DNA from 4 places in the Paenibacillus sp. 01T424 genome. Region 3 is predicted to be linked to each of the others. Evidence: riboswitches for the same ligand, from Rfam matches in the RefSeq annotation. Region 3 holds a riboswitch; each other region holds the start of a gene.

The links. Region 3 has a riboswitch for cyclic di-AMP ahead of AC1DPK_RS03850 (NAD-binding protein). Riboswitches for the same ligand answer to the same signal wherever they lie in the genome.
Region 1: it holds a riboswitch for cyclic di-AMP, as region 3 does, so the genes downstream of both, AC1DPK_RS22960 (ubiquitin-like domain-containing protein) here and AC1DPK_RS03850 (NAD-binding protein) in region 3, are expected to answer to the same signal.
Region 2: it holds a riboswitch for cyclic di-AMP, as region 3 does, so the genes downstream of both, AC1DPK_RS26695 (C40 family peptidase) here and AC1DPK_RS03850 (NAD-binding protein) in region 3, are expected to answer to the same signal.
Region 4: it holds a riboswitch for cyclic di-AMP, as region 3 does, so the genes downstream of both, AC1DPK_RS01115 (TrkH family potassium uptake protein) here and AC1DPK_RS03850 (NAD-binding protein) in region 3, are expected to answer to the same signal.

Annotation. Positions count from the first base shown of each region.
Region 1 is NZ_JBFTPZ010000033.1:7,851-15,407, reverse strand. Features, by position in the region: gene yabG (sporulation peptidase YabG) at 1-532, opposite strand, end outside; gene rsmA (16S rRNA (adenine(1518)-N(6)/adenine(1519)-N(6))-dimethyltransferase RsmA) at 609-1,526, opposite strand; gene rnmV (ribonuclease M5) at 1,531-2,079, opposite strand; gene AC1DPK_RS22960 (ubiquitin-like domain-containing protein) at 2,204-3,352, opposite strand; cyclic di-AMP (ydaO/yuaA leader) riboswitch at 3,601-3,781, opposite strand; gene AC1DPK_RS22955 (TatD family hydrolase) at 3,966-4,739, opposite strand; gene AC1DPK_RS22950 (HD domain-containing protein) at 4,757-6,055, opposite strand; gene AC1DPK_RS22945 (AbrB/MazE/SpoVT family DNA-binding domain-containing protein) at 6,326-6,580, shown strand; gene rsmI (16S rRNA (cytidine(1402)-2'-O)-methyltransferase) at 6,712-7,557, opposite strand, start outside.
Region 2 is NZ_JBFTPZ010000044.1:20,390-27,946, forward strand. Features, by position in the region: gene AC1DPK_RS26690 (FAD-binding domain-containing protein) at 1-1,322, opposite strand, end outside; gene AC1DPK_RS26695 (C40 family peptidase) at 1,481-1,957, opposite strand; cyclic di-AMP (ydaO/yuaA leader) riboswitch at 1,961-2,114, opposite strand; gene AC1DPK_RS26700 (hypothetical protein) at 2,347-2,496, opposite strand; gene AC1DPK_RS26705 (hypothetical protein) at 2,532-3,116, opposite strand; gene AC1DPK_RS26710 (hypothetical protein) at 3,282-4,097, opposite strand; gene AC1DPK_RS26715 (M1 family metallopeptidase) at 4,125-6,140, opposite strand; gene AC1DPK_RS26720 (YwhD family protein) at 6,247-6,771, shown strand; gene AC1DPK_RS26725 (sigma-70 family RNA polymerase sigma factor) at 7,077-7,529, shown strand; gene AC1DPK_RS26730 (hypothetical protein) at 7,526-7,557, shown strand, end outside.
Region 3 is NZ_JBFTPZ010000003.1:93,452-101,008, reverse strand. Features, by position in the region: gene AC1DPK_RS03860 (hypothetical protein) at 1-303, opposite strand, end outside; cyclic di-AMP (ydaO/yuaA leader) riboswitch at 307-468, opposite strand; gene AC1DPK_RS03855 (hypothetical protein) at 515-943, opposite strand; cyclic di-AMP (ydaO/yuaA leader) riboswitch at 1,383-1,581, shown strand; cyclic di-AMP (ydaO/yuaA leader) riboswitch at 1,673-1,843, shown strand; gene AC1DPK_RS03850 (NAD-binding protein) at 1,962-2,360, shown strand; gene kdpF (K(+)-transporting ATPase subunit F) at 2,484-2,561, shown strand; gene kdpA (potassium-transporting ATPase subunit KdpA) at 2,580-4,259, shown strand; gene kdpB (potassium-transporting ATPase subunit KdpB) at 4,278-6,311, shown strand; gene kdpC (potassium-transporting ATPase subunit KdpC) at 6,343-6,951, shown strand; gene AC1DPK_RS03825 (histidine kinase) at 6,956-7,557, shown strand, end outside.
Region 4 is NZ_JBFTPZ010000001.1:292,251-299,807, reverse strand. Features, by position in the region: gene AC1DPK_RS01135 (dihydroorotate dehydrogenase) at 1-1,366, shown strand, start outside; gene AC1DPK_RS01130 (YqzM family protein) at 1,444-1,590, opposite strand; gene uvrC (excinuclease ABC subunit UvrC) at 1,799-3,703, shown strand; gene AC1DPK_RS01120 (CPBP family intramembrane glutamic endopeptidase) at 3,669-5,327, opposite strand; cyclic di-AMP (ydaO/yuaA leader) riboswitch at 5,573-5,777, shown strand; gene AC1DPK_RS01115 (TrkH family potassium uptake protein) at 5,868-7,208, shown strand; gene AC1DPK_RS01110 (potassium channel family protein) at 7,227-7,557, shown strand, end outside.

The DNA of each region.
Region 1 (7,557 bases), on a different contig from region 3:
TATAGCTGCTTAAACTGTACAGATCCATGGGCAAACGGCTTTTCAGTACGCCATCATGACCTGTTATTACGACAATATCCGGTTGAATTTGGGGCAGCAGACGGTAAAGCACATCAGCCATCTGAGACTCATGCACATGGAGACCGTGGGAAGGAACTTGCATCGTATTGTACAGCTGCATGCTCTTCTTCAAATAATTACTATCACCATCAAGGTGAAGTACCTTTCCTGGCACTTCAAAGAATGGTTGAGTCTGCTGCAGCGCATGCCGAATATGCTCCTCATTCTCAACCGCTTGACGTTCCCGTTCAGAATGCATGCGTCTTAATGAATCATTCACTTTAATTCGAACTTCTTGCACCGCACTTGTCGTTTCTGGATCGCGTATGACCGACAAATCAGGAATCGGAGCATCCGCAAGCAATCGGTAATCCGTGCCTTTCAGAACGGCAGTATGTGTACGAATAGCCTCAACCTTGAACAGCACGTCACCGCCATACGATTTGCGGACGACCAGGTCCCCTTGCTTCATGGGTAAATCACCTCTTCGTCTATCCTATGGGCAGAACGTGCGAATGGTGAGTATTTTATGATGAAACGGCCTAGCTCTACCAGCCGGCCTCCAGCATGCTGCGGCTAATCCGCGCAAATTCCTCGAGCGACAACGTCTCACCGCGTCTTATAGGGTCAATATCGTTGCTTAAAAGCATTTCCGTTAATGCTTCGCGGCGCTCCTTGCCCACGAATGCCGTTAGATTATTCGCCAGTGTCTTCCGTCGCTGTGCAAAGCTGGCTTGCACCACTTTAAAGAAATGATCCTCATCGGGTACATCAACAGCTGGCTTGTCACGCAATGACAGCTTAATAACGGCTGAATCTACATTTGGCTGCGGTATAAACACCGTATGAGGCACCATGCAGACAACCTTAGGCACGCAGTAATATTGAACGGCTACACTGAGGCTGCCATATTCCTTGCCGCCTGGCTTCGCTGCCATCCGCTCCGCGACTTCCTTCTGAATCATGACGACAATATGCTCAAGCGGCAGCTTCTCTTCAAGCAGCTTCATAAGAATTGGCGTTGTCACATAATAAGGCAAGTTGGCAACAACACTTACACCTGTTACGTCCGCAAACTGCTCTTCGAACAGCTTCTTCAAATCAAGCTTAAGCACATCGCCATGAATGACGGTTGTATGCTCCTCGCCCTCCAGCACATCCTTCAAAATCGGAATGAGCCTATTGTCGATTTCGACAGCCGTCACCTTACCAGCCGCTTTGGCAAGCCGCTGTGTGAGCGCGCCAATACCAGGGCCGATTTCAAGCGCGCCCTTCGTTTCATCAAGCTCAGCTGCCGCTACGATGTTATTTAATATATTTTGATCGATCAGAAAGTTTTGTCCCAAACTCTTTTTGAAGGAAAAACCGTATTTCGCAATGATTTCTTTGGTGCGTTTGGGCGTAGCCACCTCTATCGCGGATGGCTTTACTGCTTCCTTGCTAAGCTCACTATGCTCTTGACTCATTCAGCTATCCCTCCAGTTCCTTTTCCATTTGACGGAAAGCTTCCGTAAACTCTGTTTTGGAAATCCGAAAGCTTGTACAGCGCTTATAGAACTGCTTGCCATTCGCATAACCAATTCCGAGCAGCTTGCCTATAACCAAGCGACGATTAGACGCATCAGGATGTACAATCAGACCTGCATCCATTAAGTCTTCCCAGCTAATTTCTCCCGCTTCATCTGCCGATTCTGTTCGGAGCTCAGAGAGCGCCGCACGAATAGCCTCGGGGCTCGCATTTTCGATGCCGATGTCCCCTTTGTACAAAGCCTTCTCCTGCGGCAAAAAAGCATGCTTGCATCCTGGCGCATGACGCGCAACAATCTTGCGAATGCGTTCTCCTGCATGATCAGGGTCTGTGAATATAATAACGCCGCGACGCTCATTGGCCAGCGCAATCCTCTTCAATACATCCTCACCGATAGCAGAACCATTCGTCTCTATGGTATCTGCATCTACCGCCCTTTTTATTGCAACGGTATCATCTTTGCCTTCAACGACAATGATCTCTTTGATCACCAAGATCATCCCCTTCTACATAAACTGTATTAGACCCTTAGACATGCAAAAAGAAGAGGCAGTGCCTCTCCTTATGATGGCATATTTAATTGATTATTGCGATAAGATGATGGTAACCGCTCAATTAGCTTGCAGTTGGTTTATTCGGCCCCAGCACATATACAGTGATGCCTTTTTTCCTGCCGAATTTGTTCGCAATCTTTGTACTATCAAAGTATACGTCGATTTTGTTGCCTTTAACCGCACTTCCTTTATCCTCAGCGCGGCGGAAACCGATTCCTTCAATATAAACCCACCAACCGATGGGAATAACCTTCGGATCAACAGCTATCGTCCGACCCTCTTGCACACGAGTGCCTGATGATGTAATCCCGTATTCCGGATGGCTTTCATCTTTTCCTGTTGAAGAGAGGTCTGCAGAATAAGCAGTCAACGTGACATTTTTAAGTACTTTTCTCGCCTTAAACGTTACACCGCTCTTCGTAAGCGAAGTAAAGCTCGGGCTCTTGTTCGAGAGCACAGATACTTTAGGCTCTTCCTTCTTCGTTCCGATGGCGACAACCTGATTAACCGCAGCGGTTTCAACCACTTTGCTGACCATCTTCTTCGATATAAGAATACCGTCCTCGTACTGCTTCTCGATACTCTCTACGATCAGACCTTCCTTGCCGGGTTGAACAAGCTTCTGCTTGCCCGCTTCCAGCGTTGGATCGTTCTTCTTCACAATAGAGAATGGCATTGCACGCTCTGTCTCAGCTACCTTCTTATCTACGCGAACGACGGTTACAGTCAATTCGTTGTCCAAAACGGTATGAAGCGGAGGTATTACTTTATCTTGACCACGAACTGGAATATGTAATTCCTCGATCGCTGCCTGCACTGTTCTCTCTGTCGTATATACAGTAGAGGTCTTGCCATCAGCCTTCACAATTACCGGTATCGCATGAGTCACCTCTATACGATCTCCGTCCTTTATTGCCGCATTAAGCGGTATGGACACCTCATCATGTGGTCCAATTGCGATAGCTTGTTCATCCAGTAGGCGTTGCAGGACCCATTGCTTCGTTTCCACAATGGTTTCTTGTCCGTTCACTACTACGGAGACGCTTTTGACAGCCGTTCCGTACAACAACACCAAAAACATGAAAGTCATAGCGATTGAGATAGTAGCACTCAAAAGAATCAAACGCAAGTTTTCACGCTTCCATCGCAATGCGAAAGACATGCTGGATGATCGTTTCCCATGGGTGTCCTTAACCTGGAGTATTCCCACTTCATCGGTCCTCCTTCATAGCCCCGCCGCCAAGTGTTACGCATGATACAACTGACGCGACTATAGTATATTGGCGTGCGAGCACGCAATCCAGTACTGCTATCGATCCTCCCACCCCCATCTTTTATCCCTATGTCGACAAATTCCCGATTATTCGAAAATAAAAAGAAGCCGTCGACAGAGGATCTGTTTCGTGGCTTCCCGGTTAAATGATTCACTGGGATACAGAAAAATGGATGCACGAGGTTGATCACTCTCTATAACGCTTGCGAGGTTAGCTGACGGATTCGGACAAGAGAGTCGCCCTATTCGTTACACAATGCTCATGGCAATGGCTTCGAAATTCACCCCTGAAGAATTCAAAATACGGAATTAAAAACCGTACATGGTTCCCCCGCTCTCCGAATGGAGATTAAGCGTAAACTGGAAATCCAATACAAAATTTTATTGCTCTGAGATGAATCATACCTTCATACGAGGTCAATTGTAAAGATACGATAAAAGACGATTTAAGCGAAAAAGCAGGATAAAGCAGGAAAAAATAAGCGATTATCGCTATAAAAATTAGTTTTTACGCGATAAAGGTCTCTATTTCTCATTATTCCTCTCGTTTTTAGACAATACCAAAACATCTTCGACCGTTTTCAGTCGTAATTACGCCTATTTCTTCTACCGTTTTGCCCAATAATTCGGCTGCTGTCTCTGCAACTAAAGAGACGTAAGAGGACTCATTTCGCTTCCCTCTGAACGGGTGAGGAGTTAAATATGGAGCATCCGTTTCGATCAAAATTCGGTCGATCGGAACCTGCTTAAGCACCTCTTTTGGCACCCTTGCATTTTTGAAAGTAACGGGTCCTCCAAATGATATATAGAAGTTCATATCAAGACATTGTTTAGCCGTTTCCCAGCTGCCGGAGAAGCAATGCATGACACCGCCAACCTCTGCTGCATTCTCTTCCTGAAGAATACGAATAATGTCCTCATGAGCATCCCGATTATGAATAACAATTGGCTTGCGCACCTTACGAGCAAGACGAATTTGCTCACGAAAAACCCTTTGTTGTACCTCTTTTGGAGAAGTATCCCAGTGATAATCGAGTCCAATTTCACCAATGGCAACAACCTTCTCATGCGAGCATAGACGTTCAATCCATTCCAAATCCCCTGGAAGCATATCTATACTGTCAACTGGATGCCAACCAACTGCTGCGTATATAAAATCATATTTCTCTGCTAGCGCCATCGTTGTAGGGATCGTTTCACGGTTAAAACCAATATTGACAAGCATATGAACGCCTGCATCCTTCGCACGCTGGATGACCTCGTCGCGATCCTCATCAAATTTTTCCGAATCTAAATGGGTATGTGTATCAAAAAGTAATGTCATGTTGATGTTATGCTCCTTCAATCGAGTTTGAAAAGCTTACGAAGTGAATCCGGCAATCGATGAATATTTTTTTTGAGCGGCTCTTCTGGATAATAAAGATGATATTGTCCTTGATGCAGGCCAGTAATAGAACGAATAATGTCGGATTTAGAGGATATTTCGCTTATATCTTCCAAACCATCTAACAACAAAATCGGCGCTTTTTCTTTCTTTTCTCCTTCTTTTTTATCTGGTCGATATACGTCATACGGCAGGTCAAATGGAAAATCGATTTCCATATGATAATCCGGATTCATTCCTATAGAAGAGAAACATTCGCTAATCTCATTTAGCAGCTCTTCATCCGGGTTTTCAAGCGTAATGTACTTATATAAAAGCCTGTTCAGAAATCGTTCACATAGATCGCTTAAAATAGGATCATGCTCCTCCGCCCACTCTGCGAAAGCGGTCTGAACGAGCGCTTCATCCAGCTTTAGATAGTCGTGTACCGTCATCGTGTTCTGAAGCAAGCATTTCAGCTGCTTAGGCATCCACTGAAAAGAGTAGCCACCCACGTAAAGCTCCTGTGCTCTACGAAATATTTGACGTAGAATAATTTCCGAGCTTCTTGTAACCGGATGGAAGTAAATTTGCCAATACATTTGATAACGAGACATCAAATAATGTTCAACTGCGTGCATACCGCTCTCTTTAACTACAATTTGCCCTTTATAAGGACGCAATACGCGCAAAATGCGCTCTAAATCAAATGTTCCATAGTTAACACCTGTAAAATACGCGTCTCGGAGCAAATAATCCATCCGATCAGCATCCATTTGGCTTGAAATCAAACTAACAACAATCGGATTTGGATATTTTTTTTGTATGACTGCAGCGACCTGAGCAGGAAACTGCTCCGATACAGCACTTAGCACGCGATTGATTTCTGTATCTCCCAAAATGATGTTACATGTCCACTCTTCGTGATCCGTGTCGAATACTTCTTCCAAGGAGTGCGAGAACGGACCATGACCAACATCATGCAATAAAGCAGCACAAAGCGAGACTAGCTTTTCTTCGACTGGCCAGTCAGGATAGCTGTTTCGTTCAAACTGAGAAATAATTTTTCGAGTAATTTCATATACGCCAAGTGAATGTGAAAACCGGCTGTGCTCTGCTCCATGGAAGGTCAAATAGGAGGTTCCTAGCTGTCGTATCCGGCGCAGTCTTTGAAACTCTTTTGTATTGATCAAATCCCAAATCGTTTGGTCTTGTACATATATATAATGATGAACAGGATCCTTAAAAACTTTCTCTTCGGTCAGCTGTTTTTTCATCGTCTCTCATCTCCTTTGTTCATATTTTCGACACAAAAAATGATTTTCATGTCGAATAGTGTCGGAAATTAGTTTCCAAATTGTCGAAGCTGTTGTATTCTATTACAGAGTAATATGACCGTACTAACTAGTCAAATACTTGTGAATTCAGCTATCCGGGGAATATTCCTGGTTGACTATTATGGTAATCGTTGGTATTATAGTAATCATAAAAGCAAAAACTATGTCGAACGATGACGAAACGTATTTTGAGAGGGGCAATAATAGATTATGATGAAATCTACTGGTATTGTTCGTAAGGTTGATGAGCTAGGACGCGTCGTTATACCGATCGAATTGCGCCGTACACTTGGAATAGGCGAGAAAGATGCTCTTGAAATCTACGTAGATGGCGAGCGCATCATGCTTAAGAAATATGAGCCTGCATGTATCTTCTGTGGCAACGCAGAAAACGTATCTTATTTCAAAGGAAAAATTGTTTGTCATGTTTGTTTGTCAGAAATGCCAACACCTGTGACAAAATAAAAAAAATAAGTTATACTGTACTTATCAACTTGTTAATTCTAACCTTTTTTATACTCCTTGATACCTTCCTGCGCTTGAACCCGGCCAGGAAGGTCTTTTTTTGTCTACTATTTCACATATATAATAATCATCTATCTATTTACTTCATTATATACTTCGCGTTTAGGCAAACCTCGATCGAGCGCAACCTTCTTAATGGCTTCCTTACGATCAAATTGTTCCTCATAATGAGCAACATGGGCAGCAAGATCAAGCTCAGACCACCAAATATCTGCCGCTGGCAGCTCACTTGCCCCTTCACCCTCTGATCCTTCCACCACAACACAAAATTCTCCGAGCGGCGGATGCTCCTCAAACCATGCTATACATTCTGAAATTCGGCCGCGGACCGCTTCTTCATGGCGTTTTGTCAGTTCTCTGATACATGCTATTTGGCGATCGCCGAGACATTCCTGAAGTGCATCAAGTGTTTTGTTTATACGATGGGGTGACTCGTAGAAAAGCAGGGTCCCTTTCTGTGCTTGCATATCGAGCAGCCATTTCATTAATGACTTTCGCTCGCGCGGCGGAAATCCAGCAAACAAAAATCGATCCGTAGGCAGACCCGATATAATAAGTGCAGATAATGCTGCATTCGCTCCTGGAATAGGAATAACGGAAATACCATTTTCAATAGCGTCCTTCACGAGATCCGCACCTGGATCAGAAATAGCCGGCAGACCCGCATCACTAACTAATGCGATGGATTGCCCATCTAGAAGCAATCTGATCAGCTCAGGGCCGCTAGCTTGTTTATTGTGCTCATGATAGCTAACAATACGAGTTCCAATCTCGAAATGTGTAAGCAGCTTCCGTGTTTGCCTCGTATCTTCAGCAGCGATAAGCTGTACTTCCTTCAATGTACGAATCGCACGGAATGTCATATCTTCTAAATTTCCAATTGGTGTCGCGACCAAATAAAGGCTTCCAACATTTTC
Region 2 (7,557 bases), on a different contig from region 3:
ACCTCTATGGCGCGCGCGCGTGATGCTTTCAAGTCGACGATGGCACCGCTTTGCGGCTGATGAATCTCTTTGTCTGTCAGATGATTCAAATGAGGCAGCCAGCGCCTAATATAGCTGCCGCTAGGATCATGCGTCTGTGACTGAGTTGCGGGATTCATGATGCGGAAGTAAGGCGCTGCGTCATACCCGAGTGAAGAGCACCACAGCCAACCGCCGCGATTAAGCGTGTTGTCATAATCGCTTAAGTGAAGGCGGAAATATTGTTCGCCAAGCGTGAAGGGACATAGCAGATTTTTAGTTAAAAACATAGCTGTTACCATTCGCAAGCGGTTGGGCAGCTCACCTGTACGATTGAGCTGCGTCATGGCCGCATCAATGATTGGAATGCCGGTGGCAGCTGCAGCCCATGCTTCTAGATGAGCATCTGAGAGCTTGGATATATCAGCGAGCTGCTCGTAACGAAAGAAATCATCATGATACATCGCTTGATATAAATAAAAATCACGCCATGCCAGCTGCCGTATCCATGATTCAGACCCCGGAAGCCCTTGGGTCATTTCGTAGGCTTGGCGGGCGGAGATGGCGCCCGTATTAAGGAAACGTGCAAGCTGGCTTGTATGATCATCGGCATAAGCGTCCCTGCTCTCCGAATAAGAGGCAAGGCGTTCTCGTACGAACCGTTCCAGCTTGGATAATCCTTTGGACGATCCTTGCACGTTTGTGCCGCCTAGGGCGCATGAAACGGATTCGGGCAGAGCGAAGGACTGCGCAACCTTGGCATTAATTTCGCTTAAGGTAGCAAGCTCATGAATCGTCGTTTCACTCATTGGGCTATAGCACTCCAGCATAAAGCTGCTCCACTTGCGATAAAAGGGTGTGAAAACCTTGTATGGCTCCATTTTTCGAGCAAATGCCGGGAAAGCATCTAGATCAGCAAGAGGTGAATCGGCAATAGACATCCATCGGCGGCCAAGGCTGCGTGTGGTTAGCCCAAGCTGCTCATCTCGCTGCCGTGAGTAAGGCGTATAGTCTGTGTGAACAATAACCTCATCAATAGGATGCGCATGCAGCAGTGCTTCGGTGATCGCAGCAGGATTACCATAAAGCACATGCAGTTCCTTTCCTGCATTAGAATAGCTGTGCAGAAGCGAGGCGGCTTGCGCCATGAAATTCCGGCCGCTATGACTAGTTAAACGGCCATCTCCTGTAATAACGGGATCTATGATTAGCAAATGAATGCCTTGTTTCTCTTTTTTCTTCAAATAATCAAAAGCGCGCAAATCTGCAATACGCAAATCCTTGCGGTGAATAAACAAATACATCAGTGATAGCTCCTTCCATAAGCGCAACATTGAACGGCCGCATTCCAGCTGGAATGAAACAGCAAAGCCGCAAGTCATTTGTCGTCAGAGGACAAAAAACTGCGGCTTTGCTAGATGAGTCTACCCGTTCAACCCTCAAGAAGAGGGATTAGGTTGCTCTATTTTACGTCAACGTTGGCTTGGTATGAATCAGCATCCATGATACGACGAGCAGTTACATATCGTCCCTCATAGTACTCGGAGTTAAGTTTGTCAGTTACAACGCCTCTGCTCGAGGATGAATGTACAAACTTTCCATCTCCAATGTAAATGCCAACATGGGATACGGCGCTATTATTGCCGCCAACTGTGTCGAAGAACACAAGATCTCCCGCAATGAGGTCAGCCTTAGCGACCTTTGTACCTTCTTTTGCTTGCGAACCAGAAGTACGTGAAAGCTCAATGCCCATTTTCTCGAACACATAGCTCGTGAAGCCGGAGCAATCAAAGCCTTTCGACGACGTTCCGCCGCTTTTGTACGGAGTGCCAATAAGATCATTAACAATTCCGTTCAATTTTGAGTCAGCGAAAGCGCTTCCCGCTTGAAAAGCGAGCACGAGAACGAGACCCAGGATTAATGTGGTAATCTTCTTCAATTGTGAAACTCCTTCCAATGCCGACGAGGTTAGCTGTGGGGTTCGGTTGAAGGCTCCCTATGATTCCTCGGGCGTTTGAAAAAAACTCAAACGTCGGAATCAATTCACCCAAAGTGGTTCCCCCGTATCCCAATAGGGAATTAGGCAGTTTTTTTATTGCTTTGAGAAATATTCGATTATTTTCAATGATCTCCTGCCTTTAGTGGCAATTTCTAATAATTCTCATGTAACCTTTTGACAATTTGCTTCGTTAAACCGTTCTTTCTGTAATATAAACACGCCATAGTAGTGCTTTCTAACTAAATACATGGAGTCAATTTCATTAATTATGTGGATGTTGTGTAAAATATACCGTTTTGTCCTTTAGGCGCTATATCGCAAGGACTAGCTTAAAGTGCCGTAAACGGCGGTATTTCACCATTTTGCTCCTCATAAATTAGAAAAATCTCATCTATATCACTCGTGAATAAGCGTAGATTCAGACAGCCTAGCTGCTGCTCCAGATAGAGCGGCAGAAATAGACAAAGGAGGCTGTTCATGAGAACAGCCCCCTTTGGGCAATCGAAAAAAAGATTTATTTTGCAGTAACGATTTTTTCAGAAATGAGCTGTGGATCGTTGTTTTTTTGCTGCATCCAAAACTGTACCTTGTATTTTCCGGCATTTTTGAAATCGTAGGAAACGAGCTTGGAGCTGAACCAAAAGGTGTCTTTTTCGACGAACTCTTTAAAATCATCATCATCCTGGCTGCGGCTGTCGATTGTCGTTTCCTTATCATTAGGATCAACGATGGTCACTTTGAACTCTGAAATCGCCATATTCAAATTATCGATTTGTGCTTGCACTAAAAATTTCTGAACACTGCCTTTATCAACCTGTCCGAACATAGCTCGCTTCTCGTTCATTAGAAACATATGCACATTGGGCTTCTGAATAATGAGCTTCTTATCATTGCTCTTCCATTGGACGAAGGCTTGAAGGCTGTCACTTAAAGAACGAATGCTAATATAAACCTTATCATCCACAACGACAGCATCGTCAGTGGATTGCTTATTATTATAAAGGAGCGTTACCTTTTGAAATAGTTTGTCTGCTGCAACCAATGAACCGCCCGATAAGAGCAATACCATGGATATAATAACTAGTTTTTTACGCATCATTTGTGAATATCCCCCATTTTTGATTTTCTTTCAGTTATTTATACAGAACTGCCATCATTTAGTTGCGGTTAGTTGTAAAAAAAACCTCCACACCACAGCAAAGCGTGGAATGAAGGTTTATTTTTGCTTCAGCATCTAGAGGACGCTGAAGGCTTTTTTGGTTTGCTACATTCTTTTCGTTTCCAAAAAGTCATATTGCGCGGCAATCGTCCAAACCTTCATCAGTGTTTGAATGAGATAATAGCCTTGATGCAGAATGAGTGCAATCAGCCCGGCCCACAGCATGGAGAGACTTGTCACCACAAGCCCAGCAGCCGCTCCAATCCCCCACATGATGAGCGACACAGCTGCATAGGTGAGGAAATTTCGGAGAGCGTGCCATAAGGAACGGAATATGCTTCCTCCTGATGCAGCGCTGAATTGCATGGCTAGAAACAGCAGATGRAGTACTGTGCCCCATAGGAGCCATAGAAGGGCGCTAGGCAGCACCGTTTGCAGCAGCTCTGGAATAGAGCCGCTCTCTAGAAGCGCATCCAGTGAGCGCGGCAGCACATACCAAGCAGGAGCCACAGATAAAATAACCTCGATCCAGTAAAGCAGAACTACAGGCTTCCAAGCTTTGCGAATACCTTCTAGAAATCGTGTCCCTCTATTCGATCTGGACTGATTTAACGAATAGAATAGACCGGCATTGAATAAGGGAGTGATCAGCATTCGGGCAACAAGGAGACCGCCCAGCGTCCAGACGTAAGGATTAATGAGATCGGTCTTGAACAGCTGGAATTGTGCTTCGGTCATGAATAGCTGAACGGCTGCTTCTGAAGGAGCGGAGCTTGGATATCGACGCAGCAGCGGAGCTACGACCGAATCAATGAAGCGGTAAAGGAAGAACCCCCAGATCAGCTGATAAAGAAATAATAAAACAACAATGTAAAAATGTTTTACCGCTAACCGCCAGCCTTGCTTCAAATGTATTTTCATCGTTTATCGCTCCTTGAACGCAATTACTTACCAGCTCAGCGACCCGAGCAGTCCTTCAATTAGTTGGACAACGCCGAGGCTCCATCTTGTGCGTTTATCCTCTGGCAGCTGAGCCTGCATGTAGTTGTTAATGAGCTTATTATCAAGCACATTGCTGTTGTTTGGGTCAACGACTGCCCATTCAAGCGGAGCGGAATGCAGCTGTTTATATTGCATATGGGATTCCTGAGTATCCCAAAGCTTTGTTATTTTGGTGCCGTCAGTAAACTTCATCAACACTTTAATCTCTCCATTGCTGCCGCCGTTTTTCTTAACGAGTACAACAGATTCATACATCTCAGCACCATCTTGGGTGACTGGGCGTACATGAATCGATTCGATCGAAAAGTCGGCCATTTTGTTGCCGTAGACATATTGGCTGAAATAATCATTCCATTTCGTTTTTGTTACCTGTTCGACAACACGCTGGAAGTCTGCTGTCGATGGATGCTTGAACTTATACTTTTGGAAATAGGTTCGCAATATTTTTTGCATCGTTCTGGAGCCGACCTGATTCTCGATACCAATGAGCACCAGCTTTGCCCTCAGATATACATTCTCGGCATATTGCGAGTGGCTGGCGTATGACCAAGATTGCTGCTTGAGCGGTGCAGGGTTGGTCATATAGCTCGCTTCCATGCGCAAATTCGGCTCCAAGCCATATGCCGTCTCCATTACTTTATCCTCGGCATAGGACGTAAACCCCTCGTCCAGCCATGCCTCCTCGAATTCATTAGAGGCGACCATTCCGTACCAATATTGATGGCCAATCTCATGAACGACCGTACGTTCAAGATCGTAGCCTGGGTTATCATTTTCTGCAGCGAAAGCGGTAATGAGTGTTGGATACTCCATGCCGCCAGCTCCGTTCGCTCCTTTGGGCGGAACGACGATCGACAGCGTACTGTAAGGATATTCACCATACCACTTGGCGTAGCTTGAGAGTGCGGACTTGGCTGCATGCATGTAGCGATCCTTAAGGTCAGCATGCGCAGGATCAAGATACAGCTTAATGCGTACACCGGGAATGCCGGTATCTGAATAAGCAGTCTCTTCATAAACGAAGTCCGGTGAGGCCGACCAAGCAAAATCATGAATATCATCAGCATAAAACTGGTAAATCTTTGTTGCTTCCTTGATCTCGATAGGCTTTGTTTGGAAGCCCGTTGCAGCGACGGTGTAGTTCTCAGGCACATTAATCCGAACGCTGTATATGCCGAAGTCGCTGTAGAACTCAGAATTGCCATGATACTGATGGACATTCCAGCCCTCAGCTGTACGTCCGCGCATGCCGGCTGTCTCATATACAGCGAGCTTTGGAAACCACTGCCCAGCCATCACGAAGTTGCCGGAATAGCCCATTCTTGCGAATACCTCTGGGAGCTTCACCTCGTAGCTCATTCGCAGCGTTACGGAGGTGCCGGGAGCGATAGGCTCCGGCAAGCGGATTTTGGCCAAAGTAAAATCATTGGCATTGCCATCGTCAGGTTGTACATATTGAAGACGTGGCAGAAGGCTCTCACCGTTCAGCGTTTCTAGCGTAAGCAGGTTCATATAGCCTTGGCTATTGGTTGTTGCTTTGTCCTGGCGCAGCTTGCCGCCGGATTCTTTCATAAACGTGGTTTTGCCCGATTGAAAGGCGTTCGGGTACAGATGGAAATAGAGCTCGGACACTGTTTTTTTGCCAGGGTTAGTCCAAGTTACGGTTTGCTCACCGTTCAGCTGCTTTGCATCATTCGTTAAATGCACGTTGATATGGTACTCAACGACACGTTTGCTCAGCTCTTGCGGTTTAGGTGTGATGACCGTATTCGGCTCCTGCACGGCAGGCGGCTTGACCGACTTTTGAGCAGGCGCTAGTGCTTGCTTGGCGTTAGCGGCGGGGGCGAAAGCATAAGTATATTGGGATTGCCAAGCAGTCCCGAAGTCATGCTGCATCGATATGCCGAGCAGCGCGACTGCGAGTATTACGAGTAAAATTCGTTTGAAATAGCGTGGAGTCATTGAACGTTTCCCTCCCGTTGACAAGCATCTACAGCATGTATATGTTTGCTTTTCGATGATTATTAGCTAAAATGGAATTATTGTATCGGGGAAGGTGTGAATACGCATGACGGAAGAACAAGGACAACCGGCGGAGCCGGTTAAGAAAGAAAAGAAATCACTGTCGCTCAACGTAGTGAGCAGCAAACAACATAAAGGTTTTGGGGCAGGAACGATCGATTTGAGCGCGGTATCCTGTGTTATTATTGATGATGGCGTTGCTTATATTGATGTTGGCGCTATGCATGCAAAGAGTAAAGTAGAGCGTGGCATTAAGTTTACGCCTAACAAAGAGGATACTCCGAACGGTCGTCAATGCTGGATCGTATGGGTAGCGGTTGACCGCAATGAAGAAGGCTCCTATTACGCGGGCGCTACGGCATGCGAGATGCTGATTGATTCCGAGGCGCGTCGCGGGTGGAAGCTTCTCCCGGATCACGTGAACAAGCTGGATCAATCACTCAAACGCCGCTATAACTTGTCCGAGCTTGGCGATGTCGATAAATCGGCGCTTCGCAAGCTGCTTGTGGAGCATAATCTTGAGTGGTGGGATCGCTCCCCAGATGAGCTTAAGCAAGCTTTGAACGTATAACAGCTGGCGTTATTAGCAGCAGATTGAGTTTATTGTGAATTATGGATGAGAACCTCATCGTTCGTAGGCTAGTCCTATCGAATGATGAGGTTTTCCGCGTTGATAGAGGCTGTTAAAGCATTTAAAAAATTTTTTTGGCAGCAAGTGCAGGGTATGCGGGACAAGCTGGCGTCTATTAGATTGGGAAGGAGGGGAGCGACATTCAAGACGAGGATTGGATCAGAGAGGTACAGAAGGGCGGGCCCGAGCATTTTGGTCCTTTTGTACAGGCATATGGTCCTTATATATATAGAACAGTCTTCGCAGTGCTTCGTTCACCGCATGATGCGGAGGATATTACACAGGAAGTGCTGCTGCAAATTTATCGCTCCCTTCCGGATTGTCGATTGGATGGGCTCAAAACATGGATTACCCGTATTGCCGTCAATCGAGCGATCGATTTCAAACGCAGCCGTGCACGAAAGCCAGAGGAGCTAATGGATAGCGAAGCGATGTCTGAAAAAGTACATGAAGAACTTGTGTCTGCTCCTGCTGCAGAAACATTAGCCATCGAACAGGCGGATAGGCAGCAGATACGAGAGCGAGTTGATGAAATGCCGGAAAACTATCGTGAAGTCATAACCGCTTATTATATGGAAGACAAGTCATATGAACAAATCGCAGCCGAAACTGGACTAGAACGCAAAAGCGTAGAGTCCAGGCTGTACCGTGCAAGAGGCTGGATGAAGCGCCATTTTCGGAAGGAGGACTTCGAATGATGATTGAGCATATCTCTTCTGATCAAAT
Region 3 (7,557 bases):
GAGAACGCGCCCATCCTGATCCGTTTTGTCATAGTGATACTGGTTAAGAGGTGGTAGAGGAATGCTGCCGATAAAAGACTGAAGCAGGTCGCTCCATCGTTCTAAGTCAATGAGCTCTTCTGTGTCGCTGGCAAATAGTTCACTCCAGCCGAAGCCTTGATTGCTTGTTAAACGAAGACATACGCGATGGCCTGCAGAATCGACGGCAAGAGCAGGAATGACGAATAGCTCGATTCGTGTGACAGATAAATAAGGGGTCTGTTCCGTAAAAAGATGCAGATTTCGTGCACAATTTGTCAACATATACATCTCTCCTTTATTCGCTTACGAGGTTAGCTGTCGGATTCGGGCTAGAGAGAAAGCCCTACCAGGGTTACAAATCCCTGGATTCACCCCTTGCGAATCGATCTCGATCGATCGCGATGGTTCCCCCGCTTTTTCATTCGAAAAATTCAGCGTAAATAGTTTACTCTTAATTATACCCTTCATTAACGCATCTGTAAATCAGAAGTGCTTAAAATAACGATACATAAGAGATAGCTTGTTTAAATAAAGTATGCTCTTCACGGTCATATTCACAGTTTGGAAAAGTGTAATGATTGGATTCTATATGCAAAGCAGCGGCTGCAAACAAATGAAATATACGCTCGTCCTTCATCATTGGATCTGTTTGAAAAACAAAAGGAGACGCAAGAGGAAGTGTGCCGATGAACCTTAGCAGCATACTGCTCCATCTGATCCAGTCGCAAGGCTTCTCGGATTTTTTAATAAACAGCTCACTCCAGCCATGACCATTAGCAGTGGAGAGCCTCAGGCAAACACGGTAACCATTCGATTCAAGCAAGCAAGCCGGCAGCACAAACATTTGAATTCGTTTAATTTCAAACAAGGCAGCAGGATGATTTTCCAAGCTTGGCAAAGGTACTTCAACTGGTGTAGACATCAATGAGATCTCTCCTCGATTTGAATAATTCACCGATAATACTCAGCCATATTGGCTTGCCGTCTATGGTAAACCCGAAATGCAATATTGTAAAACTGTGGTATATCGTGAAAAGGCAGCCATATGCCATATTAAAAGAAATCCATTCGTTATGGCAGTAAAAAGATATTTATTCTTCGAAATACTCGTTTATTCTCTTCCATTCTCGATTATAGAGAAATCTGATTATTCACGCATAAAATCGTTGGAAAGGGATTGAACACTATTTTTGAAAACAAGAGTAAAACTGAGAAATAGTGAGATATCGAGAGATCGAAATGAATGTAAGCGTTGCGAATCGCTCTGCAAGGCTGAAACTGGCTAAATTAGGTAGCAGACTGCCTTTACAGTATTTATAGCGAGGAGTAATATTCGATACAGGATTTATAAATAAGTTTCGATTTACTGATCGCTGAGTTTCCGTGAAAGCGGAAGCGGGGGAACCAATAATGACGCGATGCGCCTGTTCGATGTGAGAGTCGAACAAACGCAGAGCAGGGGTGAATCTTTGACAGGTGCCATGGATACCGGTCAAAGTAGGGCGACTCTCACCGCCCGAATCCGACAGCTAACCTCGTAAGCGTGGACCGAGAGAGGAATGATGAAGCTTGTGATCGATTAACTTCGACCGCAGAGTGTCATAGACCTCTGTGGTTTTTTGTGCCCAAAAAAGCTTAATTTGCTACAAAATGTAAGAAAACGCTGAGTCCTGCAGCAGCAGGAACGGGGGAACCAACGAACGATTCGTGTGTAATCACGACTTCGCTTCATGGGGTGAATCGCTTGAAAATGATCAAGCGTAGGGCAACTCTCAAGGCCCGAATCCGACAGCTAACCTCGTAAGTGTACTCGAGAGAGGCAACAGCCATCGTGCTTCCCGCGGCTTATTCTGCTGCGGGCAAAGAAGCCGCGGGAAAAGTTCCTCTTATCCCAAGGCTTCTTTTTTGTTGCCTTTTTTACCATATGGAGGAGAATTCGGTTGCAGGAAGAGCATATTATTGTTGCTGGTTTAAACGAGGCTGGCCAATCATTTATACGAACTTTGCAGTTTCATCAATTAAAATTTATCGTTTTGACAAATAGTAAACAGGAAGAAAAACAGCTTCGCAAGCAGGGCATCAGCAATGTTTTGTACATCAATACGAATGATCGTCAAAGCTGGAATGTTCCTTCGATGAACATTAGCGAGGTATTTATATTCGAGAGCAGCTTGGCGCTTAGCTGCCGCTTTGTACAGTGCTGTAGAGCTTGGACCTCAAAGTCCATTTACGTCATCACACAGCAGTGGAATCCAAGGGCTATTTACAAGGGGCTTGGAGCGGATCATATCGTATTCTCTCATACCGGTGAAGTCGGTTTTCTATTAAGCAACAAATAATGCAGGAGGGGTTTACATGCAGGATTTTTATATGTTCGGGGCGTTGTTAGCTAGCTTCGGTTTATTTTACGGATTTTTAACTTGGTGCTCCAGTGTTATTGAGAAAACAGGGGGCGAAGGCTAATGACTGTCATAGCGATAGCGGCTGTATTTGTTTTCGTTTATCTGATTTATGCTTTAATTCATCCGGAGAAGTTTTAATAGAGGGGGATTTACAAGATGGATATTTTACAATTGCTTATCGTCATTGCCGTTCTTGTATTGTTAGTTAAGCCGCTTGGTACTTACGTCTATCATGTGTTCTCAAATGAACACAATCGGTTAGACAAAGTATTCGGAGGGACGGAGCGATTTATATTTAAGCTTATTGGTCTCAAAAAAAGAGAGGGCATGAGTTGGAAGATATACGCACTCAGCTTTGTTGCAACCAATTTAATTTTAGTTGCTTTCAGCTATTTGATATTGCGGTTCCAAAATGCACTGCCGTTTAATCCAAATGGCATGGCAGCCATGGAGCCTACACTGACTTTCAATACAGTCATCAGCTTTATTACCAATACGAATCTTCAGCATTACAGCGGGGAAAGTGCCTTATCTTATTTCTCCCAAATGGCGGTCATCATGATGATGATGTTCACGTCAGCGGCGACGGGCTTCTCGGTTGCCATCGCGTTTGTTCGTGGGATTACGAGTAAAGGAACGACGATCGGCAACTTTTTCGAGGATTTTGTAAAAGCACACACAAGAATTTTTCTTCCGATTTCCTTTATTATCACGCTAGTGCTTGTCGCTCTTCAGGTGCCGCAAACACTTGATCCAACATTTACAATTAAAACGCTTGAGGGAGCCATGCAGCAAATTGCAATCGGTCCTGTAGCTTCGCTTGAATCCATCAAACATTTGGGCACAAACGGCGGCGGTTTTTTTGGAGTGAACTCGGCTCATCCATTTGAAAACCCAAATCCATTAACGAATGTGATTCAAATCTTGTCGATGTGGGCGCTGCCGGCTTCACTGCCTTATGCATTTGGGCTTTTTGCTAAAAACAAAAAGCAGGGCTGGGTTGTATTCTCCGCCATGATGTGTCTGTTTCTTGTGTTTCTAAGCCTTGCTTACACATCGGAGAAAACAGGCAATCCTGCAATGAGCGCACTAGGAATCGACGCGACTCAAGGAAGCATGGAAGGCAAGGAAGTAAGGTTCGGTATCGCGCAATCGGCACTGTTCACAACGGTAACAGCTGCTGCGACAACGGGTACCGTCAACAATATGCATGACACGCTTACACCGCTTGGCGGCTTGGTTCCGCTTGCTGAAATGATGCTTAATGTCGTCTTTGGAGGCAAGGGAGTAGGGCTTATCAATATGCTCATGTACGCCATACTAGCTGTGTTTATATGCGGGCTGATGGTCGGCCGAACGCCAGAGTTTCTGGGACGAAAAGTAGAGCCGCGAGAAATGAAACTGATAGCGATAGCGATTCTAGTTCATCCCTTCATTATATTAGTGCCCACAGCCATCGCTTTTATGACGGATTTGGGTCACGGGGCGATAACGAATCCAGGGTTTCACGGCATTAGCCAGGTGCTTTACGAATATACGTCATCGGCTGCGAATAATGGCTCCGGCTTTGAGGGATTAGGCGATAATACGCCTTTCTGGAATATTAGCACTGGACTTGTCATGCTGACCGGCCGCTATATTTCGGTGATTGCGATGCTTGCGGTTGCAGGATCTCTTGTTCGCAAGCAGCCTGTTCCAGAAACAATCGGGACGTTCCGTACAGATAATGGACTTTTCACTATATTACTAATTGGTACTGTTCTTTTAATTGGTGCATTAACCTTCTTGCCGGTCATCGTGCTTGGGCCGGTTGCAGAATATTTGACACTCCGCTAACGGATGAGGTGAACGATAATGAATAAAAATAAGAAGAATAATTTGCTGTCGGGAGACGCGGTTAAACATGCCGTTGTCGATAGCTTTGTGAAATTAAATCCAGTTACGATGATGAAAAATCCCGTTATGTTTGTTGTCGAGGTAGGGACGGTTATCGTTCTGCTGATGACTATTTTTCCAAATTACTTTAATTCTCAAGAACGCATAGGCTTTAATATTACCGTGTTTTTCATCCTGCTTTTCACGCTGCTGTTCGCAAACTTTGCTGAAGCCATTGCAGAGGGCAGAGGCAAGGCACAGGCCAATTCGCTCAAAAAATCTAAGCAGGAAATGAGCGCCAATAAGCTCGTCGGCAGCTCTATTGTAGTCGTATCATCAACGGAGCTCCGCAAAGGCGATATTTTCATCGTCTCCCAAGGTGAGATGATTCCTGGTGATGGCGAGGTCATTGAAGGGCTGGCTTCCGTAGATGAATCAGCGATTACAGGTGAATCGGCGCCAGTTATTAAAGAAGCTGGAGGAGATTTCAGCTCGGTTACAGGCGGTACAAGGGTTGTGAGTGACAAAATTAAAGTGCGCATGACGAGTGACCCCGGGGAGTCATTCATCGATCGGATGATTGCCCTTGTTGAAGGAGCGAAACGTCAGAAGACGCCTAATGAAATTGCGCTCAATACACTTTTGACTAGCTTAACGATTATTTTCTTAATTGTAGTTGTTACGTTGGCACCAATCGCTAACTATTTGGATATCCACTTAGAAATTCCAGTATTAATTGCGCTGCTTGTATGTTTGATTCCGACGACCATCGGCGGACTATTATCAGCAATCGGCATTGCTGGGATGGATAGAGTAACTCAGTTTAATGTACTGGCTATGTCAGGTAAGGCTGTTGAAGCAGCAGGCGACATTAATACGATGATTTTGGATAAAACAGGAACGATCACATTCGGCAACCGGATGGCAAGCGAGCTTGTGCCTGTCGGAGGCAGCAATCTTCAAACTTTATCGGGTTGGGCGGCTATTAGCTCGATTAAGGATGAAACGCCTGAAGGCCGTTCTGTGCTTGAATGGATGAAGAAGCAGGGCTTAAGCTATGATGCTTCACTTGCGGAAGGCGGCGAATTTATTGAATTCAAAGCAGAGACGCGAATGAGCGGTATTGATCTGGCAAACGGCCGCCGAGTTCGGAAGGGCTCTGTCGATGCGGTTCGGAAGTGGGTAGCTTCACAGGGGGGGACCATACCAACCGATTTAGAAAATATTTCGAATACGATTGCTACATTAGGCGGTACACCGCTCGCAGTAGCTGTTGATAACCAAATCTTTGGTGTTATCTATTTGAAGGATACCGTTAAGCCAGGAATGAAGGAAAGATTCGATCAGCTGCGTGAAATGGGCATCAAAACGATTATGTGTACGGGAGACAATCCGCTTACTGCAGCAACCATCGCACATGAAGCGGGAGTCGACGATTTTATTGCGGAGAGCAGGCCGGAAGATAAAATAGCTGTTATACGCCGTGAACAAGCCGAAGGAAAAATGGTTGCGATGACTGGTGACGGTACAAACGATGCTCCTGCACTTGCCCAAGCGGATGTGGGTCTTGCTATGAACAGCGGGACGATTGCTGCTAAAGAAGCTGCCAATATGGTTGATTTGGATTCGGACCCTTCCAAAATTATTGAAGTCATTGCTATCGGCAAGCAGCTGCTTATGACAAGAGGGGCACTGACGACTTTTAGTATCGCTAATGATATCGCCAAATATTTTGCAATCATTCCAGCGATGTTCATGCTTGCCATTCCCGAGATGGGCGTTCTAAATATTATGAATTTAGGCTCTCCATTGTCTGCTATACTGTCGGCGCTTATTTTTAACGCGATTATTATTCCGCTGCTTATCCCGCTTGCCATTAAAGGCGTAGCGTACAAACCGATGAGCGGAGCCAAATTGCTTAGCCGCAACGTATTCATTTATGGTCTGGGCGGTGTCATTGTTCCGTTCGTTGGCATTAAACTCATCGACTTTGCAGTGCATTTATGGATTTAATATAACCATACACGAAAGAAGGCTTACCTATATGAATGAACAAGCGAAAAACGCTTCACGATTCCAGTTGTCATCGTTAATGATACCTTTGCGAATCAGCATCATATTTATGATTATTTGCGGCATTATTTACCCGCTTGCAAGCACGGGAGCAGCTCAGCTGCTGTTCCCTAAGCAAGCGAATGGAAGCCTTATAAAGGATAGCTCTGGCCAAGTCGTTGGTTCAGAGCTGATCGGCCAAAGCTTTGTTGATCCGAAATGGTTTCAAGGACGTGTATCAAGCATTGACTATAATGCTGCCGGTTCTGGATCGAACAATTTTGGACCATCCAATCCAACTCTAATCGAAAGGACCAAAGCTTCCATTGAGGCTTGGAAGGCACAAAATCCAGATGTACCGGTTTCCCAGCTGCCGATCGCTTTAATTACGAACTCAGGCTCTGGTCTTGATCCGCATATTACGCCGCAGTCGGCTGATGTACAGATCGCAAGAATCAGCAAGCTGACCGGCGTATCGCCAGCAGAGCTTGAGCAATTGGTTAAAGCAAATACGGAAGGCCGCGATTTAGGCGTTTTCGGTGACGAACGGGTTAATGTGTTGAAGCTGAATATCGCATTGTCAAAAATGTTGGGGGAATAGCCATATGGCTCCGCTGAAAAAGAAAACGCCAGAGGAGCTGCTACTCTCCATCGCAAAGCTGCATCAAGGACGTCTGAAAATACTCATTGGAGCGGTGAGCGGTTCAGGCAAAACGTATCATATGCTGCGAGAAGGAACAGAGTTGAAGCGAGATGGCATTGATGTTGTCCTTTGCGCGGTTCCTAGGCCGCAGAGTCCGGAGACGCTTGAATTGATTGAACCTTTCGAGCGTGTGCCAAGCATCCATTGGCAGAAGGATGGTGCAGAGCAAAAGGATCTAGATCTGGATGCTTTGGTAGAGAGGGACGCTGAGGTGCTGCTCATAGATGGGCTAGCCCATCGCAATCGAGAAGATGCAAAGTTTCAAACGCGGCTAGAAGATATTATTTTTTTGCTTGGCAAGGGCATAAGCGTTATTACGACAATCAATGTGTATGAGCTCGAGGGTGTAAATCAGGCTGTTCTCAAATGGACGGGAATTCGTCCGAGCTGCACCGTTCCTGCTCATACGCTTGAGCTTGCTGATGAGGTTAGGCTAATTGATGTATCGCCTGAAACGATGCTTAAGCGGTTTGAGGATGGAACGCTTGGCGTAAAGCCAGATCC
Region 4 (7,557 bases), on a different contig from region 3:
AGAAGCCCTCACTATTTTGAAAGGCATAGCCGGATACGCTTCTGCACAACCGCATGCTAATAAACCTTTGTTTATTTATGTTTCGCCTGACTTTTCTAATGACAGCTTGGTCTCCCTGCTCCAGGCAGCAGAAGGTGTATGGAGAGGCGTAGTCATTGGAGAAGCAATTTGCGAAGATAACAACGAGGGCTATGGCGCCTGCGTGGGTAAAGAGGCCAAGGCGCTTACTTTGGCCAAAATAAAGCTGCTGCGAAAGGAATGCTGTTCCCACTTGCTAATCAAAGCGGGCGGGGGCGTGCATGAGCCGCAGGATGCGTTAGATTTGCTGAAAGCAGGCGCTAACGCCGTTCTACTTCACAGCGGGCTGATTTATGCAGGGCCTGGTCTGCCAAAACGGATTAATGAAGCTGTCATTTATGAGCAGGTCCGAGATCTTCCTGCGCAAGTGACTCCATCATTCTGGAAGCATTGGGGCTGGATGCTCCTGCTTGGAATCGGCATGATTATTGGCGGGATATTGTCTTGGATTATTGCTGCGACTACGGTGCTGCTGTCCTATGACTTGAATTTTATAGACATGACGTTGGACGAGCTGAAGCAAGTCAACCATCATTTGCTGCATTTTATGTCTCATGACCGAATTACGCTTTCCGGTACGATGATTACAATCGGCATATTGTATGTTCAGCTGGCTAGACATGGATTAAAGCATAGTCTGCACTGGGCTCGAACGGCTCTGATGACGTCGGGTATTGTTGGGTTTTTAAGCTTTTTCTTATTTCTTGGATACGGTTATTTCGACCCGCTGCATGCGCTTGCTGCTGCTGTTTTGTTCCCGATGTTTCTGCTATCCATGCGCAGAAATCCGGATCGGCCCTATCGCTTGCCAGTTAATGTTCGTAATGATCGATTATGGCGTTTGGCGATGTATGGACAATTTTGTTTTGTTGTTTTGGGCTTTGCGCTGGCTGTAGGCGGTTTAACGATCGCAGGCGTTGGGATTACAGAGGTGTTCGTACAGTCGGATTTGGTTTATTTGAATACGACGCATAACGAGCTGAATGGGGCGAACTTGAAACTCATCCCGTTAATAGCCCATGATAGAGCAGGATTTGGCGGAGCGTTGTTCTGTGCTGCGCTGGCCATTCTTATTATTGCGCTATGGGGAATCCAGCAGGGATCGCGCTGGATATGGTGGACGCTGCTGCTTGGCGGAGCACCGGGCTTCTATGCGGGCTTAAGTGTTCATCTATCCATCGGTTATATCGATTTTTTGCATCTTTCACCTGCGTTGTTTGCGTTATTGCTTTATATACTCGGACTTATTTTCTTGTATCCTTATTTAATGATAAAGCAACAAGCATAGCGGAATTATATCTGATTTATCAGCTGCGTATCGTTGATAGGCAACAAAAAAAAGGAGCAGCTCGCTGCTCCTTTTTCTTATGAAATGATGAATTTCACGATTACAGCAACAGCGAAAATGACGGTCATTAAACCGAGCATGCCGCCAAAGCCGAACACGACGTCCATCAAGTCATGGCGAGGCTCTTCGTTAAAATGCTCGCGCGGGTCTCTTACGTTTTCCATCGTTGACGTCCTCCTTGAAAAAGACCGATTGCGTAAGTAACAACCAATTTACGGTCGTCTTTATGTAGTATCGGTTTATTCAACTTATATTAGTATACTCAAACAGATAAACAGTTGTAAAGCCAGAACCGGTGACAATTGTAAAACAAAGTATAGCCGAGTTATGATAAAATATGAACAGAATCATTTGGCAGTCGGAGGCGAGAGCATGGATCATCAGCAAACGGATCGGGAGCAGGCAGAGCAGCAGCTTGCAGAGGCAAAAGAGACGATACGGAACAAACTAGCTTTGCTCCCGGATCAATCAGGCTGTTACCTCATGAAAAACAGCGAAGGCGTCATCATTTATGTAGGCAAGGCAAAAGTGCTCAAAAATCGCGTGCGTTCTTATTTTAACGGCAGCCACAACGGCAAGACGCAGCGGCTTGTATCTGAAATTCGTGATTTTGAATTCATTGTAACCTCTAGCAATATGGAAGCACTCATTTTAGAATGCAACTTAATTAAACAATACCATCCAAGATATAACGTCCTGTTAAAGGATGATAAAACGTTCCCCTATATCAAAATTACGAACGAGAAACATCCGAAGCTCGAGGTCACAAGACGTATCATTAAAGACAAGGGCAAGTACTTTGGCCCTTACCCGAATGCTTATGCCGCTCAGCAGACAAAGAAGCTTCTGGACCGGCTATATCCACTTCGCAAGTGCAAGACACTTCCAGATAAGGTGTGCTTGTATTATCATCTAGGACAATGTATTGCACCGTGTGAATTTGATGTACAGCAGAGCGAATATGATCGGATGATTCAAGAAATTTCAAAGTTTTTGAACGGCGGTCAAGATGTCGTGAAAAATGAGCTGCAGCGCAAGATGGAGGAAGCAGCCGAGAAGCTCGAATTTGAACGGGCGAAGGAGCTTCGGGATCAGCTTATTGCAATCGATGCGGTCATGGAGAAGCAGAAGATTACGATGTCCGATGCGCTTGACCGTGATATTTTTGGTTTTGCAGTAGATAAGGGCTGGATGTGCGTTCAAATATTGTACATGCGCCAAGGGAAGCTCATTGAGCGGCACGGCACAACTTTTCCTTATTACGGGGAAGAGTATGATGATTTCATGACATTCGTTACGCAGTATTATAGCGATAATCCGGCATTGCCTAAGCAAATCCTGCTGCCAATACCGCCTGAGCTGGAAGCGGTGGAATCAGCGGGCGGAGTGGCAGCAGTTGATGAGGCAGCCGCTACGCACGCTGACGATGTCATTGCATCCTTGCACAGCTGGCTGAAGGTTAAGGTGCTTATGCCGCAGCGCGGACGCAAGAGCGAGGTCGTAACGATGGCTATCGATAATGCAAGGGTGATGCTGGACGAGAAATTCAGACTCATCGAACGAGATGAGGAACGAAGCGTTAAAGCGTCAGAGTCGCTTGCAGGATGGCTAGGACTGGATGAAGTACGCCGAATCGAGGCATTTGATAACTCCAATATTCAAGGTACGAATCCAGTTTCGGCTATGGTTGTCTTTACGGACGGCAAGCCAGACCGCAAGGAGTACCGTAAATACAAGGTTAAGACAGTACAAGGTCCAGATGACTACGAAACGATGCGCGAGGTCATACGGCGCCGCTACGAGCGTGTGGTGAAAGAGGAATTAGCTCCGCCGGATCTGATTGTAGTCGATGGAGGCAAAGGGCAAATATCAGCGGCGCTCGACGTGCTTGAGAATGAGCTTGGGTTATACATCCCGGTTTGCGGTCTTGTGAAGGATGCAAAGCATAAGACAGCGCAGCTTATGACTGGAGATCCTGCGGAGATTGTTCCTTTGCCAAGGGACAGCCAGGAGTTTTATTTGCTGCAGCGCATTCAAGATGAGGTGCATCGCTTTGCGATTACATTCCACCGCGAGCAGCGCGCCAAATCCATGGTGGAGTCGAAGCTTGATTCGATTCCGGGCATTGGCGAGAAACGACGCAAGCTGCTGCTCAAGCATTTTGGCTCGATCAAAAAAATAAAAGAGGCCTCAGTCGAAGACTTCCGGCCTCTATCTATTGGTGATAAATTAGCTTCGCAAATTATAGCTGCCCTAGGGGAGGAGTCGTCGTCATAGACGGCTTCTTCTCTTTTTTGTGACTTAAATATTTTAGAACAAATGCAATCAGTACCGGCAGCACGGAGAAGAAAATAGCCGAGATTATGTTCGGTGCTGTTCCAATAGTGAGCAAGGATAGGCCAACTGCAACGCTGTTGAAGATGGCATGGGTGAACATGGCTGTAATGAAGCCGTATCTGACGAAGATAAAGCTGAACAACAGCCCGATAATCATCAGCTCAAACAATCTCGTCGTAGACGGATAAAAAGGATACATCACATGGCCGAGCGCCCAGAAGAAGGTAGGCAGCAGTGCTGCGGCAAACGTGTTTTTAAACCACCTGCGAAATAGTCCAATACCGAAGAAGCGGAATACGGCTTCTTCGCCAATTGCGGCAGCCCAAGCAAGCACGGGCATCAGCCAAAGAATGCCCATATTGTATGGGGATTGTGAGGCATCTGATGTTTCCCAAGTGCCAATGGACAGCTTCAAGGCGATAAAGATAACCGATTGAATTGCGAATAAGATGATCGCGAATAAATAGGACAAGCCGACGCTGCGCCAAACATAATCGCCATACCCTCTTTGACCAAAACGCGGCCATAAAGCGCGGCCCTGCGCCTTCCAGAGGCCGTCTCCGGCAACAATGGATACATAAATGGAACCTGCCATTGGAATCGCTAGCAGAACACTTACGATGGCAGTGATCGAAACGGTAGCGCCTGCCATATCCGTCTCGCCGAGCGTAGCCCGGATACCATCCAGAACGTTTAAATTCATGATCGTATAAGTAATTAAATAAATGATCGTTAATACGATTCCGTATTTAAAGGATGTATGTTTTCGATACAAAACGGAGTAAATAATAGCTAAGACGAATAAAACGAAGCTCATGAACAGATAACCGATAGAGGTAAGGTATCCAGCTATTTTATCTTGTTTCTCTACATAGTTTATGTAATCGGATGGTGCTTTAAATGTAGGTTTATATCTCGTAATGACCGTCTTTTCATTAATGTTAAGAGCATCTAAAGTGATCATAAACTGTGCATTTTTCATTTCATATCCAGAGAGAGGCATTGCGACCAAATCACCATTTGCATTCAATGATCCAGCTGGTTTCATTTGTTTGTTAATTAAAAATTGTTCACTGTTGAATGATTGATTGTTCAAAAATGTTTTAACCACTTTTTGCATTTCATCTTCTGTTAGTCTTTGACCGTCGAGTTCATCAAGCTTCAAGTTCCAAGCTACGACTTTCCCGCTGTGCATATGCAGATAAACATATCCGCTGCCGCCGCCTACGAATTTAAGATCAACCTGAAACGTATCTGTAGGAAACCTAGGGTCATATTTATCCGTATATGTTTTGACTAGCTCATATTTAGATAAGTAGCCATTCATAATTTTATCGGTTTGATGTACAGCTTTAGCTGATTTCACCTTCAAGCCTGTTTCTTTTTCAACAAATGCAGACGCCTTATCCTCCGCCGCTGATTTCGTAATGACCTTGGTATTCATTTCGCCAGATGAGATAGCTGTAATCATTGGAACGATTTGTACGGCTCCATAAATAATAAAGCAAGCAACTGCTGCCCATATAAATCGTTTCCATTCATTGGGTTTAATAGAATCAATCATAGTTTCACCTCAACTGTCTTCATAATAAATAGCTCATTTTATTACCTTAACATATGAATCCCTAAATTATCCAATGAAAATGACCGTTTGTTTTCAAAAAAATGCGAAATAACGATGTCCAGCAAGCTAGCTATGTGCTGGTTCGTCCCATTGCCCTAATTTGAGCTAATATCGTCCTGTTTGTCATAAACGTCACCTTTATATCAGGAGTGCTTAGGGATTATAATCGTTATCGTCATACTAATTGCATAGCATAGCCGAATTTCCTAAGGAAATCGGGGGAACCATAAAGTTGTCTAAATGGATGAGCCTGCTGAAAGCAAAGCAGTTCAACATTAGATAGCATGGGGTGAATTTTAGCGGTGAAGCATCGTCTTCTTCCGCTGAATAGGGCTGCCTGTCCAGGCCCGAATCCGTCAGCTAACCTCGAAGGCGTATTGGAACAGGACTCATCGCACGAGCACTTGAGTTTCCAGTGCTTTTTTTTATGCTTAAAAACAATAAATGACAATATGACATAATCAAAAAGAAGGGAAATGAATGAAGGTTAGTTGGAATGTTTTGAAGTGGTCACCCCCGCGTATTTTGGTAAGTGGATTCGCTCTTATTATATTGCTGGGTGCCTTATTATTATCCATGCCTTTTGCATCGGTAAGCGGTGAGAGATTGCCTTTTATAGATGCGCTGTTTACGGCAACCTCGGCAACCTGTGTAACAGGGTTAGTTGTCGTTGATACCGGAACTTATTTCTCTATATGGGGTCAAATCATATTAATGTGCCTGTTCCAGCTTGGCGGACTCGGATTTATGACGATGGCAACGCTGGTAGCGCTCGTACTTCGCAAGAGGATTTCGCTGCGTGAGCGGCTTTTGCTGCAGGAATCCATGAACCAGTCGAGCATGGAAGGCATCGTGCGTTTGATTAGACGCGTTATTGTGTATTCATTGACAATAGAGCTTATTGGCGCTGCGTTGTTTGCTTCGAGGTTTGCATTTGATATGCCGCTGGGCAAAGCGATTTATTTTGGAGCCTTTCATGCGGTTTCATTGTTTAACAATGCTGGTTTTGATATTTTTGGGAACTATCGCAGCTTGACCTTATACGTTTCTGATCCAGTCGTCAATATTGCAGCTATGATGCTGATTATTTCGGGTGGACTCGGCTTTGTCGTTATGTCGGACCTGATGGAGTTCCGCAAAAACCGCAAGCTGTCGCTGCACAGCAAGGTCGTGCTATCTATGACAGGAACGCTTATTGCAGTAGGGACACTCGTCATATTTATTTTTGAATTCTCGAATTCGAAGACACTGGGCTCTCTGGACTGGGGCGGGAAAATTTTGTCCTCGTTCTTCCAGTCGGTAACGCCGCGGACGGCAGGAGCCAATACGCTTGATTATACGGCTATCCGGCAAGCAACGATGTTTTTCACCATTATATTAATGTTTATTGGCGCCTCGCCCGGCTCGACGGGCGGCGGTATCAAAACAACAACTTTTGCAACGCTGGTCGGCGCTGTATTTGCAATGATTAGAGGACGAGAGGACATCGTTCTTTTCCGTTACAGATTAGGCAAAGACAGAATTTTTAAAGCACTCACGATTACTTTGATCTCTTTATCGCTTGTCATTATTGTAACGATGATCTTGTCGATGACGGAGGATCAAGCTTTTATAAAGCTATTGTTTGAAGCGACATCAGCATTTGGAACAGTAGGATTATCCGTTGGTGTTACGCCAGAGCTGAGCCTTGTTGGGAAAATAGTCATTGCATTAACCATGTTTGCCGGAAGACTTGGACCCCTGACGCTCGCATACGCGCTTGGGCCTCGTACAGAGAAAGAGCTTTATCGGCATCCAGAAGGCAAAATTACGATTGGATAGGAGACTTTGCAAGTGGGAATTAAAAAGAAACAATTTGTCATCATCGGCTTAGGGAGATTTGGTTCGAGCTTAGGGCGCGAACTCGTCCAGCTTGGCCATGAGGTGCTTGGAATAGATAAGGATGAAGAAGCCGTTCAGGACATGAGCGGTATTCTAACCTATGCTGTATCAGCTGATTGTACGGATGAAGAAGCGCTGCGCTCCTTGGGTGTAAGAAACTTTGATTGCGGAGTTGTCGCGATTGGCGATGACATTCAATCCAGCATTTTAACAACCATACTGCTTAAGGATTTGGAAGTGAAGCAAGTTGTAGCGAAAGCTTTGACTGAACTGCATGGCCGGGTGCTTG